One region of the Mesorhizobium sp. KR1-2 genome, then DNA from elsewhere that is predicted to be linked to it. Evidence: riboswitches for the same ligand, from Rfam matches in the RefSeq annotation. Region 1 holds a riboswitch; each other region holds the start of a gene.

The links. A riboswitch is a leader RNA that binds a small molecule or an ion and turns the genes downstream of it on or off. The one in region 1 is predicted to bind cobalamin.
Region 2: linked by a shared signal. The riboswitch ahead of ABLE85_RS17390 (ABC transporter substrate-binding protein) and the one ahead of ABLE85_RS06350 (DUF1636 family protein) in region 1 are both predicted to bind cobalamin.
Region 3: linked by a shared signal. The riboswitch ahead of bluB (5,6-dimethylbenzimidazole synthase) and the one ahead of ABLE85_RS06350 (DUF1636 family protein) in region 1 are both predicted to bind cobalamin.
Region 4: linked by a shared signal. The riboswitch ahead of ABLE85_RS16680 (aromatic ring-hydroxylating dioxygenase subunit alpha) and the one ahead of ABLE85_RS06350 (DUF1636 family protein) in region 1 are both predicted to bind cobalamin.

The regions. Positions count from the first base shown of each region.
Region 1 covers NZ_JBDZDS010000002.1:445,339-448,714, reverse strand. Annotated here, with positions in the region: gene cobW (cobalamin biosynthesis protein CobW) at 1-744, opposite strand, end outside; gene ABLE85_RS06350 (DUF1636 family protein) at 741-1,139, opposite strand; cobalamin riboswitch at 1,204-1,407, opposite strand; gene ABLE85_RS06345 (winged helix-turn-helix domain-containing protein) at 1,436-2,635, opposite strand; gene ABLE85_RS06340 (NADH-quinone oxidoreductase subunit A) at 2,980-3,345, shown strand; gene ABLE85_RS06335 (NADH-quinone oxidoreductase subunit B family protein) at 3,336-3,376, shown strand, end outside.
Region 2 covers NZ_JBDZDS010000009.1:469-3,844, reverse strand. Annotated here, with positions in the region: gene ABLE85_RS17395 (hypothetical protein) at 1-340, shown strand, start outside; cobalamin riboswitch at 528-722, shown strand; gene ABLE85_RS17390 (ABC transporter substrate-binding protein) at 875-1,891, shown strand; gene ABLE85_RS17385 (iron ABC transporter permease) at 1,888-2,940, shown strand; gene ABLE85_RS17380 (ABC transporter ATP-binding protein) at 2,937-3,376, shown strand, end outside.
Region 3 covers NZ_JBDZDS010000001.1:448,436-451,811, reverse strand. Annotated here, with positions in the region: gene ABLE85_RS02175 (histone deacetylase family protein) at 1-907, opposite strand, end outside; cobalamin riboswitch at 1,131-1,311, shown strand; gene bluB (5,6-dimethylbenzimidazole synthase) at 1,360-2,091, shown strand; gene ABLE85_RS02165 (hypothetical protein) at 2,098-3,081, opposite strand; gene ribB (3,4-dihydroxy-2-butanone-4-phosphate synthase) at 3,169-3,376, opposite strand, start outside.
Region 4 covers NZ_JBDZDS010000008.1:108,554-111,929, forward strand. Annotated here, with positions in the region: gene ABLE85_RS16675 (aspartate aminotransferase family protein) at 1-1,223, shown strand, start outside; cobalamin riboswitch at 1,664-1,867, shown strand; gene ABLE85_RS16680 (aromatic ring-hydroxylating dioxygenase subunit alpha) at 1,999-3,246, shown strand; gene ABLE85_RS16685 (hybrid-cluster NAD(P)-dependent oxidoreductase) at 3,270-3,376, shown strand, end outside.

The sequences.
Region 1 (3,376 bases):
GTCGAGCATGCCGTCATGCAGGGTCTTGCGGTTTTCGATGTCGTCCTCGACCGCGAGGCCGAGGCCGAGCATCACGGACGGATCGACCTTGCCGTGCGCGCTCGGCACAACCTTCACCGCGCGCGCAAGATGCTCGCCGATCGTCGCATGGGCACGGGCGCTGCCGTCCGCGTCGATCAGGTCGCTCTTGGACAGGATGATGAGGTCGGCGCAGGCAACCTGGTCCTGGAACACTTCCTCGACCGGATCGTCGTGATCGAGCGTTTCGTCTTCCTCGCGCTGCGCCTGCAGGGCGTCCATGTCGGAGGCCACATGGCCGGCGGCAAGGGCTGCGCCGTCGACCACGGCCACGACGCCGTCGACGGTCACGCGGCTCTTCACCGAAGGCCACTGGAAGGCTTGCACCAGCGGCTTGGGCAGCGCCAGACCCGAGGTCTCGATCAGGATGTGGTCCACCTTCGGCTCACGCGACAGGATCTCGTCCAGCGCCGGCACGAAATCGTCGGCCACGGTGCAGCACAGGCAGCCGTTTGCCAGCTCGACGATGTTTTCCTCCGGGCAGGCGTCGATGCCGCAGCTCTTCAGGATTTCGCCGTCCACGCCGACATCGCCGAATTCGTTGACGATGAGCGCCAAGCGCTTGCCGTTGGCGTTTTCGAGGATGTTGCGGATCAGCGTGGTCTTGCCGGCGCCGAGAAAGCCGGTGACGACGGTGCAGGGAACGCGGGTCGCGGAGGCGGTCATGAAATGTCCTTTACTATCGCAAGAGGGGGAATACGCGCGACAAGGCCGCGCTTGAGGCTGTCGGGACGGCCGCGCCAGGGCAGGATGCCGTCGGTCGCGGTGGCGAATAGTTTTGCGCCGGTGATCAGGTCCGGCCCGCTTTCGGTCGTCAGGTCGCCGAAGACGTAGCTCCAGCAGCCCTCGCGCAGCAAAGCGGCGCTGAGGCGGCGCTTGCAGTTGCCGAGGCACTCGACCTGGCGCACGCGGATATTTTCGTTGGTCGCGGCGTGTGCTGCGCCCTGCGCCAGAAATTCGCCGGCGCGGGGGCGGGCGTCGGAGCCGGTTTCGTCCCGGCAGGATGAACAGACGACAACGGTGACGTCGGAGACATCCAAATCACGGACATCCTCGGCCAGTGCTGTCGGGTCAGCTTCGGTCTTCACTAGAATCATGCTCCTTGCCCAGGACACCCGCCGGGCGGTCGGATTTCGTTTAGACGGCAGGTCTCCTGGCTCGCGCCTCGTCGCCTCGCGCCGCCTTCCCGGAAAAATTCCAGTGGCTGTCGGCCTTCGGCTCTTCGCTTACAGTTGCGGGTACAGCTGCGGAATTGGGATTTGTCCCCGCACCGCATTCCCTCTTGGCCCCTCCCTTTGCGGAGAGGGGACCGTCGCGGCGAATTTAGGCGGGGGCGCGTTGTCCTGTCAACGCGCGGTTACGACGCCAGCGTGTCCTTGAGCGCCGGTGCAAGGTCGCCAGCCGGTACCACCTCGATGCGCTCCAGCTCCAGCCATTGCGCCATCAAGCGAAGTTCGTCGGCAAGCGCCTCGGCGGTGTGAGCGGGCGCGCCGGGTTCGGCATAGGCGGCTTGCACGCGCAGCACGCCGGCGGGCCGGTCGGCCTTCAGGTCGATGCGCGCGGCAATCGTGTCGCCGAGCAGGAAGGGCAGGACGTAGTAGCCGTATTGCCGCTTGGCGGCCGGCGTGTAGATCTCGATGCGATAGCGGAAGCAGAACAGGCGCTCGGCGCGGGAGCGTTCCCACACGACCGGGTCGAATGGGGCCAGCAGCGCGCGGGCCTCCACCTTGCGCGGCATGCGCGCACCCGTGTGCAGATAGGCCTGCTGGCTCCAGCCCTCCACGCGCACCGGCAGAAGCTCGCCCGATTCGACCAGTTCTTCCACGCGCCCCTTCACGTCGGCGGGCGAGAGACGAAAATAGTCGCGCAGGTCGCCGACCGTCGCGATGCCGAGCGCACGCGCCGAGATGCGCAACAGTTCGCGGTGCGCGTCGGCGGCCTGCGGCACGGCTGCATTATATATGGCGGCCGGCAGCACGCGTTCGGGCAGGTCGTAGAGGCGCTCGAACCCGCGCCGGGAGGCGGTGGTGATGCGCCCCGCCCAGAACAGCCATTCGAAGGCGTGCTTTTCGTCGCTCCAGCCCCACCAGCCGCCGGAGCCTTTTGCGCCATCGATATCCGAGGCGGCGACGGGGCCGCGTGCGACGACCTCGCTATAGATGTCGTCGATGAGCCGCTTGTTCTGCTGTGCCCATTTGGCGAGGCCGGTATACATTTCCTTATGGCGAGAGGCGCGCTCCATGCGCCAGCGCAGCAGCGGGTAGGTTTCCACAGGCAGGAACGAGGCCTCATGCGCCCAATATTCGAACAGCGAGCGCTTTTTGGAATTGGCCGCCTTGTCGAGCAGGTCGCGCGGGTAGGAGCCGAGCCGCGAAAACAGCGGCATGTAGTGCGCGCGCACCACGACGCTGACGGAATCAATCTGCAACAGGCCGATGCGTGAAAGCACCTTGTTCAGATGCCTCCGGTCGATGGGGCCGGCGGGCCGGGAATCAGCGAAGCCCTGTGCGGCCAGCGCTATGCGTCGCGCCAGCTTGAGCGAAATCCTGTCCTTCATGGTCGTTCGTTCCGCCACATGATGTTGCAATTGCTCGCTTTGGCCGGGAATCGGATTGGCGCTCAAGGCTAGCAATGTTGCAACCCGAATTGTGTCAGGAGGAAAAGTGGAGAAAAAAAGTATGGAATTTAAATGTGCCTTGTGAGGGGTCAATCGCGCAAAAGCGATTGACGCAGTCACCGTTTTGCCAACGTTTGACTTGCTTCGCCGGACCGGCTGCGCTAACCCTCGCCGCGTTGCAGCATGGATTTTCGGCAGCGCCGCCCCGACATATGTGTCGCGGCCTCGCGGCTCGATTCGGTGCTATAATTCAGGTCGATCGGCCGCCAACGGAAAGTCAGAGCATGAGTGGGCTCTTAAGTTCATACCTTCCCATTGTCATTTTCATAGGCGTTGCCCTGGTGATCGGCCTTGCGCTGATCGCTGCGCCTTTCCTGATTGCGTATCGCAATCCCGATCCGGAAAAGCTGTCGGCCTATGAGTGCGGCTTCAACTCGTTTGATGACGCCCGCATGAAGTTCGACATCCGTTTCTACCTGGTGTCCATCCTCTTCATCATCTTCGACCTGGAAGTGGCGTTCCTGTTCCCCTGGGCCGTTTCCTTCGGGAAGATCGGGATGCTGGGTTTCTGGTCGATGATGGTTTTCCTGGCAGTGCTCACCATCGGCTTCATCTATGAATGGAAGAAGGGAGCGCTGGAATGGGATTGAACCAGACATCCTCCACGCTGGTCGCGGCCCA
Region 2 (3,376 bases), on a different contig from region 1:
GTTGCAGTTCTGGAACCTGACCGCAAACACCGTCACGGAATTCTACTTGGCTCCCGCCGGGACCGAGGATTGGGGAAAGAACCAGACGAAGAACGATCCCGATGGCTCCGTCGACCACGACGAAAGATTGGTCATCAAGGACACGCCGGCCGGCACCTATGACGCCAAGCTCACAGACAAAACCGGCCGCACCTGCGTTGTGAAAAATGTAGAGGTTAAGGAAAAGGGAGTGTTCCCAATCGAAAGAGAACCAGTTGACAGGCTGCACGAAGTGACCTGCGCCACGGTCGATGTGCACAGCTATCTTGCGCGCCTTTTTGTCTTGCGGCATGCCTTGTGATGGCTCCCTGCCCCCTAGCCATCGGGCGGGACCTTTGGTCGCGGCAGTCGGGCCGCGAATGGCTCGAAGGCCAGATCAGTGTCAGGCAATGAATTTCCGACGGTTTCCTTCGCGATCGGGCGAAGACCAAGGAAAAAGGTCGCCATTTTCCACGCCATTTCAGTGACTTGATGCGGGCGAAGCAATCCGCTAGGAACCATGCGTCGGTTCCCGCAAGGGAATAACAGGGAATTCGCCGCGGCTTGACCCGCGAAACGAAACTGCCCCCGCAACTGTAGGCGGTTAGTACCTTCTCAAAAATGCCACTGGGTATCTGCCCGGGAAGGCCGAGAAGGACCATGACCCGTCAGTCAGGAGACCTACCGACACCTGTAAACTCAACGCGCCGGGCGGGGATGTCCGGGGAGGTTTGTCGATGTCGTACACCACAGGTGGATTGCAGTTGCGTCATGCCCATTCGGGCGTGAGCGATCATCGTCGTGCTGACCCGAATCCTTCGATCCCGGCCACCCACAGATCGGAGATCTTCGCGTCATGACAGCTTCGCGCCTGGCACTTGCTGCCGCCAGCCTTGCATTCCTTACGGCCACTGCTGCGGCCGAGCCCACCAAATATCCGCTGACCCTCGAAAACTGCGGGGAGAAGATCGCCTTCGACAAGGCGCCCGCAAGCGCTGTCACGGTCGGCCAGGCGGCGACCGAAGTTCTTTACTCTCTCGGCCTCGGCGACAAGGTCTCCGGCACCTCGGTCTGGTTCACCGAAGTGCTGCCGCAGTTCAAGGCGATCAACGACAAGATCGAGCGGCTGGCCGACAACGACCCGAGCTTCGAGAGCGTGGTCGCCAAGCGTCCGGACCTGGTGGCCGTGCAGTTCGAATGGCATGTCGGGCCGAGCGGCATTGTCGCCACCCGCACGCAGTTCCACGATGTCGGCATCCCCACCTATGTGCTGCCGACGGACTGCGTCGCGAAAGATAACACGATAGGCGTTGACGGCACCCGCAGCGAGTTGTTTTCGACCGCGGCGATCCATCAGGGCGTGCGGGAGCTGGCCACCATTTTCGACATGCAGGACAAGGGTGAGGAACTCGTCGCCGACCTGACCAAGCGCGAAGCCGCCGCGGTCGAGCGCGCCAAGGCGCTCAACCTCAAGGATGTATCGGCCGTGTTCTGGTTCTCCAGCGCGGAGATGGACATCGATCCCTATGTCGCAGGGCGCAAGGGGGCGCCGGCCTACATGATGGACAAGCTCGGCATCAGGAACATCGCCGGGTCGGACGAAGAGTGGCCGGTGGTCGGCTGGGAAACCATCGCCAAGGCCAATCCGACGATCATCGTCATCGCCAGGATGGATCGCCGGCGCTTCCCGGCCGACGACTACGAGAAGAAGCTCGAATTCCTGAAGACCGATCCGGTCGCCAGCCAGATGGATGCGGTCAAGAACAACCGCATCGTCGTCATGGACGCCCACGCGATGGACGCGACCATCCGCACGGTCTCCGGCATCGAGGCCCTCGCCGACTCACTCGAGAAATTCGGACTGGCGAAGTGAGCCTGGCTTTTGTCCGACAAGCGCAGATCTCCCGGCTCGGCCGGGGGATATTGGGTTTCCTTGCGCTCGCGGCCGCGATCCTTGCCGGCACATGCATCGGCGAGACCCCCATCACCGTCGGTGTGGTGCTGCAGACGCTGGCCAACAAGATTTTTGGCACGGCCTATGTGCTCGATCCCATCGAGATGGGGATCATCTGGAACTACCGCCTGCCGCGCGCCATCGTTGCCGCCTGCTGTGGCTCGGGACTGGCGATCTCCGGCATGGTGCTGCAGTCGCTGCTGCGGAACGCCCTGGCCGACCCGTATCTGCTCGGCATCTCGGCTGGAGCTTCAACCGGCGCGGTGATGGTGACCGTCGCTGGCCTTGGCGCCGGCGCGATCTCCATGTCGCTCGGCGCCTTTGCCGGTGCCGTCGCGGCCTTCCTGCTGGTGGCGGTCCTGGCCCGGGCCGCGGGCGGCGGCGTGACGCTTCACGGCACCGGCCAGATCGTGCTCGCAGGCATTGCCGGCTCACAGCTCTTCAACGCGCTGACCTCCTTCATCATCACCAAGTCCGCCAATGCCGAGCAGGCAAGAGGCATCATGTTCTGGCTGCTCGGCAATTTGAGCGGCGCGCGCTGGCCCGATGTCTGGCTGGCGGTGCCGGTCGCCCTTCTCGGGCTCCTCGCTTGCATCTGGTATGCCCGCGCGCTCGACGCCTTCGCCTTCGGATCGGAATCGGCCGCCTCGCTCGGCGTGCCAGTGCGGACCGTCCAGGTCACGCTGATCGGCATCACCGCCCTGGTGACGGCGGTGATGGTCAGCATCGTCGGCTCGATCGGCTTCGTCGGCCTCGTCATTCCCCATGCGGCGCGCTTCCTGGTCGGCGTTCGGCACGGCCGGCTCGGCCCCGCCACGGCGCTCATCGGCGCGGCCTTCCTCATCGCCGCCGACGTGCTCTCCAGAACGATCATCAAGGGCCAGGTCCTGCCCATCGGTGTCATCACCGCCCTGGTGGGCGCACCGGCCTTTGCCGCGATCCTCATCCGCGGACGGCGCGCCCGATGATCCTGGAAGCCACAAATCTCGGCTCGATCGCCCGCGGCGCGCCCATCCTGTCGAACGTCGACCTCACCGTAAAAGAGGGCGAAACCCTTGGGCTGGTCGGGCCGAACGGATCGGGAAAATCGACACTGCTCAAGCTCTTGGCCGGCATCCGCGCGCCATCTTCCGGCGAAGTGCGCGTGAGGGGACGCGCGCTTGCCGACATGCCAAGGCGGGAAGCGGCCCGGCTGATCGCCTTTCTGGAGCAGCAGACCGAAACCTCCGAAGCCATCACCGTGCGCGATGCCGTGGAACTTGGCCGCACCCCCTGGCTGACACCGCTGCAGCCCTGGTCCGCGAAAGACGACAGGATTGTCGCCAAGGCGCTGACGGACGCCGACATGCAAGGCTTCGAGCGGCGCTCATGGGCGACGCTCTCCGGCGGCGAAAGGCAGCGCGT
Region 3 (3,376 bases), on a different contig from region 1:
TCACATGCGCCGCGACCGAGAAAGACAGGCCCTGCAGGTCATAGCCGCCCTCGAGCAGGCTCACGATGCGATTGTTCGCATGGCGCGCCGCGCGGTCCATGAGCTGGCCTGTCGCCCAGTCGAAGTCCTCTTCGGTCAGATTGATCTGTGCCAGCGGGTCGCGATGGTGCGCGTCGAAACCGGCCGAGATGATGACCAGGTCCGGGCCGAAGGCATCGAGCGCCGGAAGCACGCGTGCGCGGAACGCTTCGCGGAACAAGTCGCCGCCGCTCTCCGGCGACAGCGGCGCGTTGACGATGTTGCCCGCGCCGGTCTCGTCCTTGGCTCCCGTGCCCGGATAGAGCGGCATCTGGTGCGTGGAGCAGAACAGCACGCTCGGATCACTCCAGAAGATGTCCTGCGTGCCGTTGCCGTGGTGCACGTCCCAGTCGACGATGGCAACACGCTCGGCACCAAATTTGCGCTGCGCGTAGCGGGCCGCGATCGCGGCATTGTTGAACAGGCAAAAACCCATCGCCGTCGTCTTCTCGGCATGGTGGCCTGGCGGGCGCGCCGCCACGAAGACATTGTCGGCCTTGCCGGTGAACACGTCGTCCACCGCGGCATTGGCCGCGCCGATCGCCGTCAGCGCCGCCTGCCAGCTCTTGGGGCTGACCGTGGTGTCTGGGTCGATGCCCACGAGCCCCTCCTCGGGGATCGCCGCGCGAATCCTGTCCACGAAGCTCTCGGGATGGGCGAAAAGGATCGTCGCCTCGTCGCCCTCCGGCGCCTCGACGCGCACGAGGTCCGAAAAGGCCTCGTCCTCCAGCACGCGCGCGATCGCGCGCAGCCGGTCCGGGCGCTCCGGGTGCCCCGGCGGCGTCAGGTGCTCGAGATAGATAGGATGCGAATAAAGGCGCGTGGTCATGCCGGGCAGCTTATCAGCAATGGCGCGCGTCGCCACGCACTACCTGCCGAAGCCTGGGGAAAATCGTTCTTTCTCCAAAGTCCATGTCGCATGGCGAGGATGGACCGCCAGCCATTTCGCGATAGTGTCGCCGCGCTGCAAGGTGCCCGCCTTAGAGCATGATCCCGAAAAGTTACAGACTTTTCGGACAAGATCATGCTCCAGAAACTGGGAGCAAGATGGCGTTTCAAGGAGAAGCCATCGCGCTCTAAGGCGGGAGAATCGGGAACGCGGTGCAAATCCGCGGCGTGCCCAACGCTGTAAGGGGGACCGCATCGGTAGATGCCACTGTTCTGCGGAACGGGAAGGCGCCGATGGCGGGACGAACCCGAGCCAGAAGACCGGCCAGGCAGAAATAGTCGTCCGCATGGTCAGGCGGAACGATGCCGAGCCTGTTCGCAAGGGGAAACGCGATGCCGGCAAGCAGCCATCCTATGCCCGAAAACGCCTTCGAAGACGCCGCGCGCGAGGCGGTCTACCGCGCCATCTTTACGCGCCGCGACGTGCGCAGCCATTTTGCGCCCGAGCCGCTGGACGACGCCGTTCTGGCGCGTCTCCTGCTGGCCGCCCATCACGCGCCGTCAGTCGGCTTCATGCAGCCATGGAACTTCATCGTCATCAGGGACATGGAGCGACGCGAGCGGGTGCGCGACCTGTTCCTCACCGCCCGCGAGCAGGAACTGCACGCCATCGCCGCCGAGCGGCAGGCGCTCTACCGCAAGCTGAAGCTCGAAGGCATTTGCGAAAGCGCGCTGAACCTCTGCATCACCTGCGACCGCCGGCGCTCGGAAAACTCGCCGCTCGGCCGCTGGCACAACCCGCAGATGGACCTCTACAGCACCGTTTGCGCGGTGCAGAACCTCTGGCTCGCCGCGCGCGCCGAGGGCGTGGGGATAGGCTGGGTCAGCATTCTTGACGAACAGGCGCTGAAGGAGCTTCTCGGCATTCCCGAGCATGTCGCGCCGATCGCCTATCTGTGCGTCGGCCGTGTCTCGCAGTTCGCGCCGAAGCCGGATCTCGAAGCAAGCGGCTGGGGCAATCGCCTGCCCCTGCCCGAGCTCATCATGAGCGAGGCCTTCGGTGGCGCCGGAGAAACCTTACTCAAGGAAACCGTAGCCAGTGAATCCCTGTCCTGGCGACCCTGAGCATGCTTAGCGAGCCTGCTTGGCCGGCTGCCATGCCGCCCCGCCAGCCGAGCCCAGCGCCTTGTCCTTCAGCTCGCGGAACTTGCCCGATGCCTCGGCCAGCCGGCGATCCCAGTCCGGATTGGGCACCTGCCCTTCGATAGTCTTGAAATAGACCTGCATCAGCGAGGCGATGGCGAAGGGCTCGATCAGCGCCGCCTTGATGGCCCAGGCGAACACGATCGCCAGCACGAAGGCCCAGCCCGCCAGTTGCCCCGGCATCATGTAGAGGATGGCTGCCGCCGGCGTCAGCATCATCAGGAAGATGACGAAGGTCAGGCCCCACATGACGATCGCAAGCCACACGGCGTTCTTGACCATGGTGCCGGCGTTCTGCGCGTAGAGGACGACGCCCTGGCGCGCGGTCTCGTAGGGGCTGTGGCTGTCGAGGCGAATGTTGTAGGCGAGGATGATCTCGTCGACATAGGTCAGCGACAGGCGAATGACCGCGTTGACGAACTTCACCAGCCCGTCGAGCCCGGGAATGGGGAGGAAGGCCGCGATGCCACCGATCAGGCCGGTGATCGCGGCGATGGCGCCCTTCACCAGTTGGTCGAGCACGAAGAGAATATTGGCTTCCGCAAAGCGCGTGGTCACAACCTCCCGCGCATAGGAGATCTGCCCCTGGCCGCTGGGCACTCCGTGCCCGTCCAGTAGCCGAACCATGACGGCGATGTGGCCTGCCTTGACGATGTACAGGATGTATTCGCGGATCCAGTAGACGATCAGCGACACCAGGCCGAAGCTGATAATGCCGCCCCAGATCGACAAGGTGGCGGGACCGTCCTCGCCGCCGAAGATGTGGCCTGCGCCATAACCGACGCCAGCTCCGGCGCCTGTCGCAAGCACATATGCCGCGGTGATTGCAAAAAACACGATCATGCGAAAGACGATGAAGGGCCATGTCTTCATCATCATCGACAGCGTCTTGCCGATATCGAAGTCCCACATGCAATAATCCCCCCAAGACAGGCAAATTTAGCATGTCCTGAGGGGAAATATTGTCAAGCGTCTGCCGCGCGGCAGCGACGTTTCTCGCTAGAGAATTTCAGTTTTGGCGATCTTGATGCCGAAACCTTCGAGGCCGACATAGTGGCGCTCGCGCGAGGCGATCAGGTTGATCGAGGAGATGCCGAGGTCGCGCAGTATCTGCGCGCCGAGGCCGATCTCGCGCCACTCGCTCTCGCGCTTGCGGGCTTCGGCGTGGGCTTCCGCCTCGTTGTGCAGCGGGCGGTTGCGGTCCTGG
Region 4 (3,376 bases), on a different contig from region 1:
ACATCGAGGCGATGGCCGGCTTGTGGAGCGTTGCGGTCGGCTTCTCGGAGCCCCGGCTGGTCGAGGCCGCCACGCGGCAGATGAAGCAGCTGCCCTTCTATCACAACTTCACCCACAAGTCGCATTCGGTCGTCATCGACCTGGCTGAAAAGCTGGTGACGATGGCCCCCGTGCCGATGAGCAAGGCCTTCTTCACCAACTCCGGGTCCGAGGCCAACGACACGGCCATGAAGATGATCTGGTATCGCTCCAATGCGCTCGGCCAGCCGCAGCGCAAGAAGATCATCAGCCGCAAGCGCGGCTATCACGGCGTCACCATCGCCTCGGCCAGCCTCACCGGCCTGCCGAACAACCAGATCTCCTTCGACCTGCCGATCGCCAATGTCCTGCACACCTCCTGCCCGCACTACTGGCGCGAGGCGCTGCCGGGCGAGAGCGAGGACCAGTTCACGACGCGGCTTGCCGACGACCTGGAGAAGCTGATCCTGGCCGAGGGCCCGGAAACCGTTGCCGCCTTCATCGGCGAGCCGGTGATGGGCGCGGGCGGCGTCGTTGTGCCGCCGGCCGGTTACTGGGAGAAGATCCAGGCGGTGCTGGCCAAGTACGACATCCTGCTGGTGGCCGACGAGGTCATCTGCGGCTTCGGCCGCACCGGCGAGATGTTCGGCTCGCAGACCATGGGCATGCGGCCCGACATCATGGTCATGTCGAAGCAGCTGTCCTCGTCCTACCTGCCGATCTCGGCGCTGATGATCAACGATCGCGTGTTCGAGCCGATCGCCGACGAAAGCAACCGCATCGGCACCTTCGGTCACGGCTTCACCGCCGGCGGTCATCCGGTCGCGGCTGCGGTCGCGCTGGAAAACATCCGCCTGATCGAGGAGCGCAACCTGGTCGATAACGCTCGCGAGGTCGGCGCCTACATGCAGCAGCGCCTGCGCGAGCTGGCTTCGCACGAGCTGGTCGGCGAAGTGCGCGGCGTCGGTCTCATCGCGGCGATCGAGACGGTGGCCGACAAGGCGACCAAGGCGCCGTGGGGCCAGGTCGGTGCGCTGGGCGCGCTGGTCAACGGCCAGCTGCAGCAGAACGGCGTGATCTCCCGCGCCATGGGCGACTCGATCGCCTTCTGCCCGCCGCTCATCATCACCAAGGCGCAGGTCGACGACATCGTCGCCGCGCTCCGCACGTCGCTCGACGCGGCGCTGGCTCAGGTCAAGGCCTGATCCCAAGCCACCAACAAAGAACCCGGCAAGAAGGAATTCTTGCCGGGTTCATTCTTTTTGGGAGGTGCGAAGGCTGCGGGATTGCATGCGGCCCAGCATGGCCAATCAGTTCTGAGGAATAGTCTTTCGGGTGTTCAGGCGAAGGGCGCGGCCACGCCAGCGCCTCGCGGCGCCGCGAGCGGTTCCAGCGCCACAGGTCGCGGCTGAGAATGCCGAGCACGGTCAGCGAGATCACGCGTGCGTCAGCCGCCGGTCGCCCACTTTTCCAAACATTTTCTCGACACTCCGAAGCGCGGCCGGACCTGGCCGCGCGCTCGTGTGTTGCGCTGCCGCTTGGCGCGGCACACGCCATCGCTTCGTCGCGATCACATCTTTTGCACTGTCGTCTTTGCGTTTGGGACATGTCGCATTCGCGTGCGCCACCCCCCGCTGTCCGATGCTCTAATCGGGATACTTCAGGTGCCGGCCCCGGAAACGGGTCCGGAGAATTGGGAAGCCGGTTAGAATCCGGCGCTGCCCCCGCAACGGTGGTGGAGTGTGTCATGGCGGGAGACCACTGGGCGAAATGCCTGGGAAGGTGTCCGTGACGGTCCTGCAGGACCAACTCCTCAGCCCGGAAACCAGCCTGATGTCGTTTGAACCCGACTGATCGCGGTGGGCGGTCAAGTGGCGGAGCGTTGCGCGTCGGCAGCCTTGCCTGGCTGTGAGCGCAATCTTCCTCCCCTGAAATCACCACCAGTTCAGTCCTTGTGCGCCAGCAAAGCGAGGACAGGACATGGATACACGCACCGAAATGCTGAGGCAGATCCGCAGCCGCCGTGACGGCTTCAGCCTTGAGCAGCCCTTCTACATCGACCCCGACTATTTCAAACTCGACATGGAGCTGATCTGGTATCGCGACTGGCTGTTTGTCGGCCACGACTGCGAGCTGCCCAAGACCGGCAGCTACATGACCGTCCAGATCGGCGATTTCCCGGTGGTGGTCGTTCGCGACCAGAACGGTGACATCCGCGCCTTCCACAACTCCTGCCGCCATCGCGGCAGCCGCGTGTGCACCGCTCACAAGGGCACGGCGGCGAAGCTCGTCTGCCCCTATCACCAGTGGACCTACGAGCTTGACGGCCGCCTGCTGTTCGCCCGCCAGATGGGGCCGGATTTCGACGCCAGCGGCTTTGGCCTCAAGCCCGTCGCCTGCGAAAGCGTGGGCGGCTACGTCTTCATCTGTCTGGCCGACGAGCCGGCCGACTTTGCGCCGATGCGGGTTATGGTCGAACCCTACCTCCTGCCGCACCGGTTGCGCGACGCCAAGGTCGCCCACGAAACTACCATCATCGAAAAGGGCAACTGGAAGCTGGTGTGGGAAAACAACCGCGAGTGCTACCACTGCGCCGGCAACCATCCCGAACTGTGCAAGACCTTCCCCGAGGCGCCGAACGTGACCGGCGTCAATGGCGCCGACAGCGACCCGGAGATGGTGGCGCACTGGCAGAAATGCGAGGCGGCCGGTCTGCCGAGCAAATTCCGCATCGATGCCGCCGGCCAGTACCGCGCCACGCGCACGCCGCTGCTGCGCGATGCCGTCAGCTACACCATGACCGGCAAGCGCGCAGTGCAGCGCAACCTGTCCGACAGCGTCTCGGCCGACCGTATCGGCTCGCTGCTGCTCTATCACTACCCGACGACGTGGAACCACGTGCTGGGCGACCACGCGGTTACCTTCCGCGTGCTGCCCATCAGTGCCACTGAAACGGCGGTGACGACGAAGTGGCTGGTGCACAAGGATGCGGTGGAAGGCGTCGACTACGATCTTGCCGAACTCACTCATGTCTGGACCGAGACCAACGACCAGGACCGGCGGATCGTCGAGGAGAACGCCTTCGGCATCAAGTCGCCGGCCTACGAGCCCGGACCCTATTCGGAGGTGCATGAAGGCGGCGTGATCCAGTTCGTCGACTGGTATTGCGGCTTCATCGAGCCGCGCCTTGCCGAGGGCGAAAAGCCCTCGCTGCGCAGCGTCGCCTGAGGCGGGAGGGCGGGATGAACGCCATGACCTCCATCAGCCTCTATAAGCATCTCGACCAGATGCTGCCATGGAACGACAAGCTGCAGGTGCTGGAATGCATCGGCGTGGCGGACGAGGCGCCGCAGGTGAA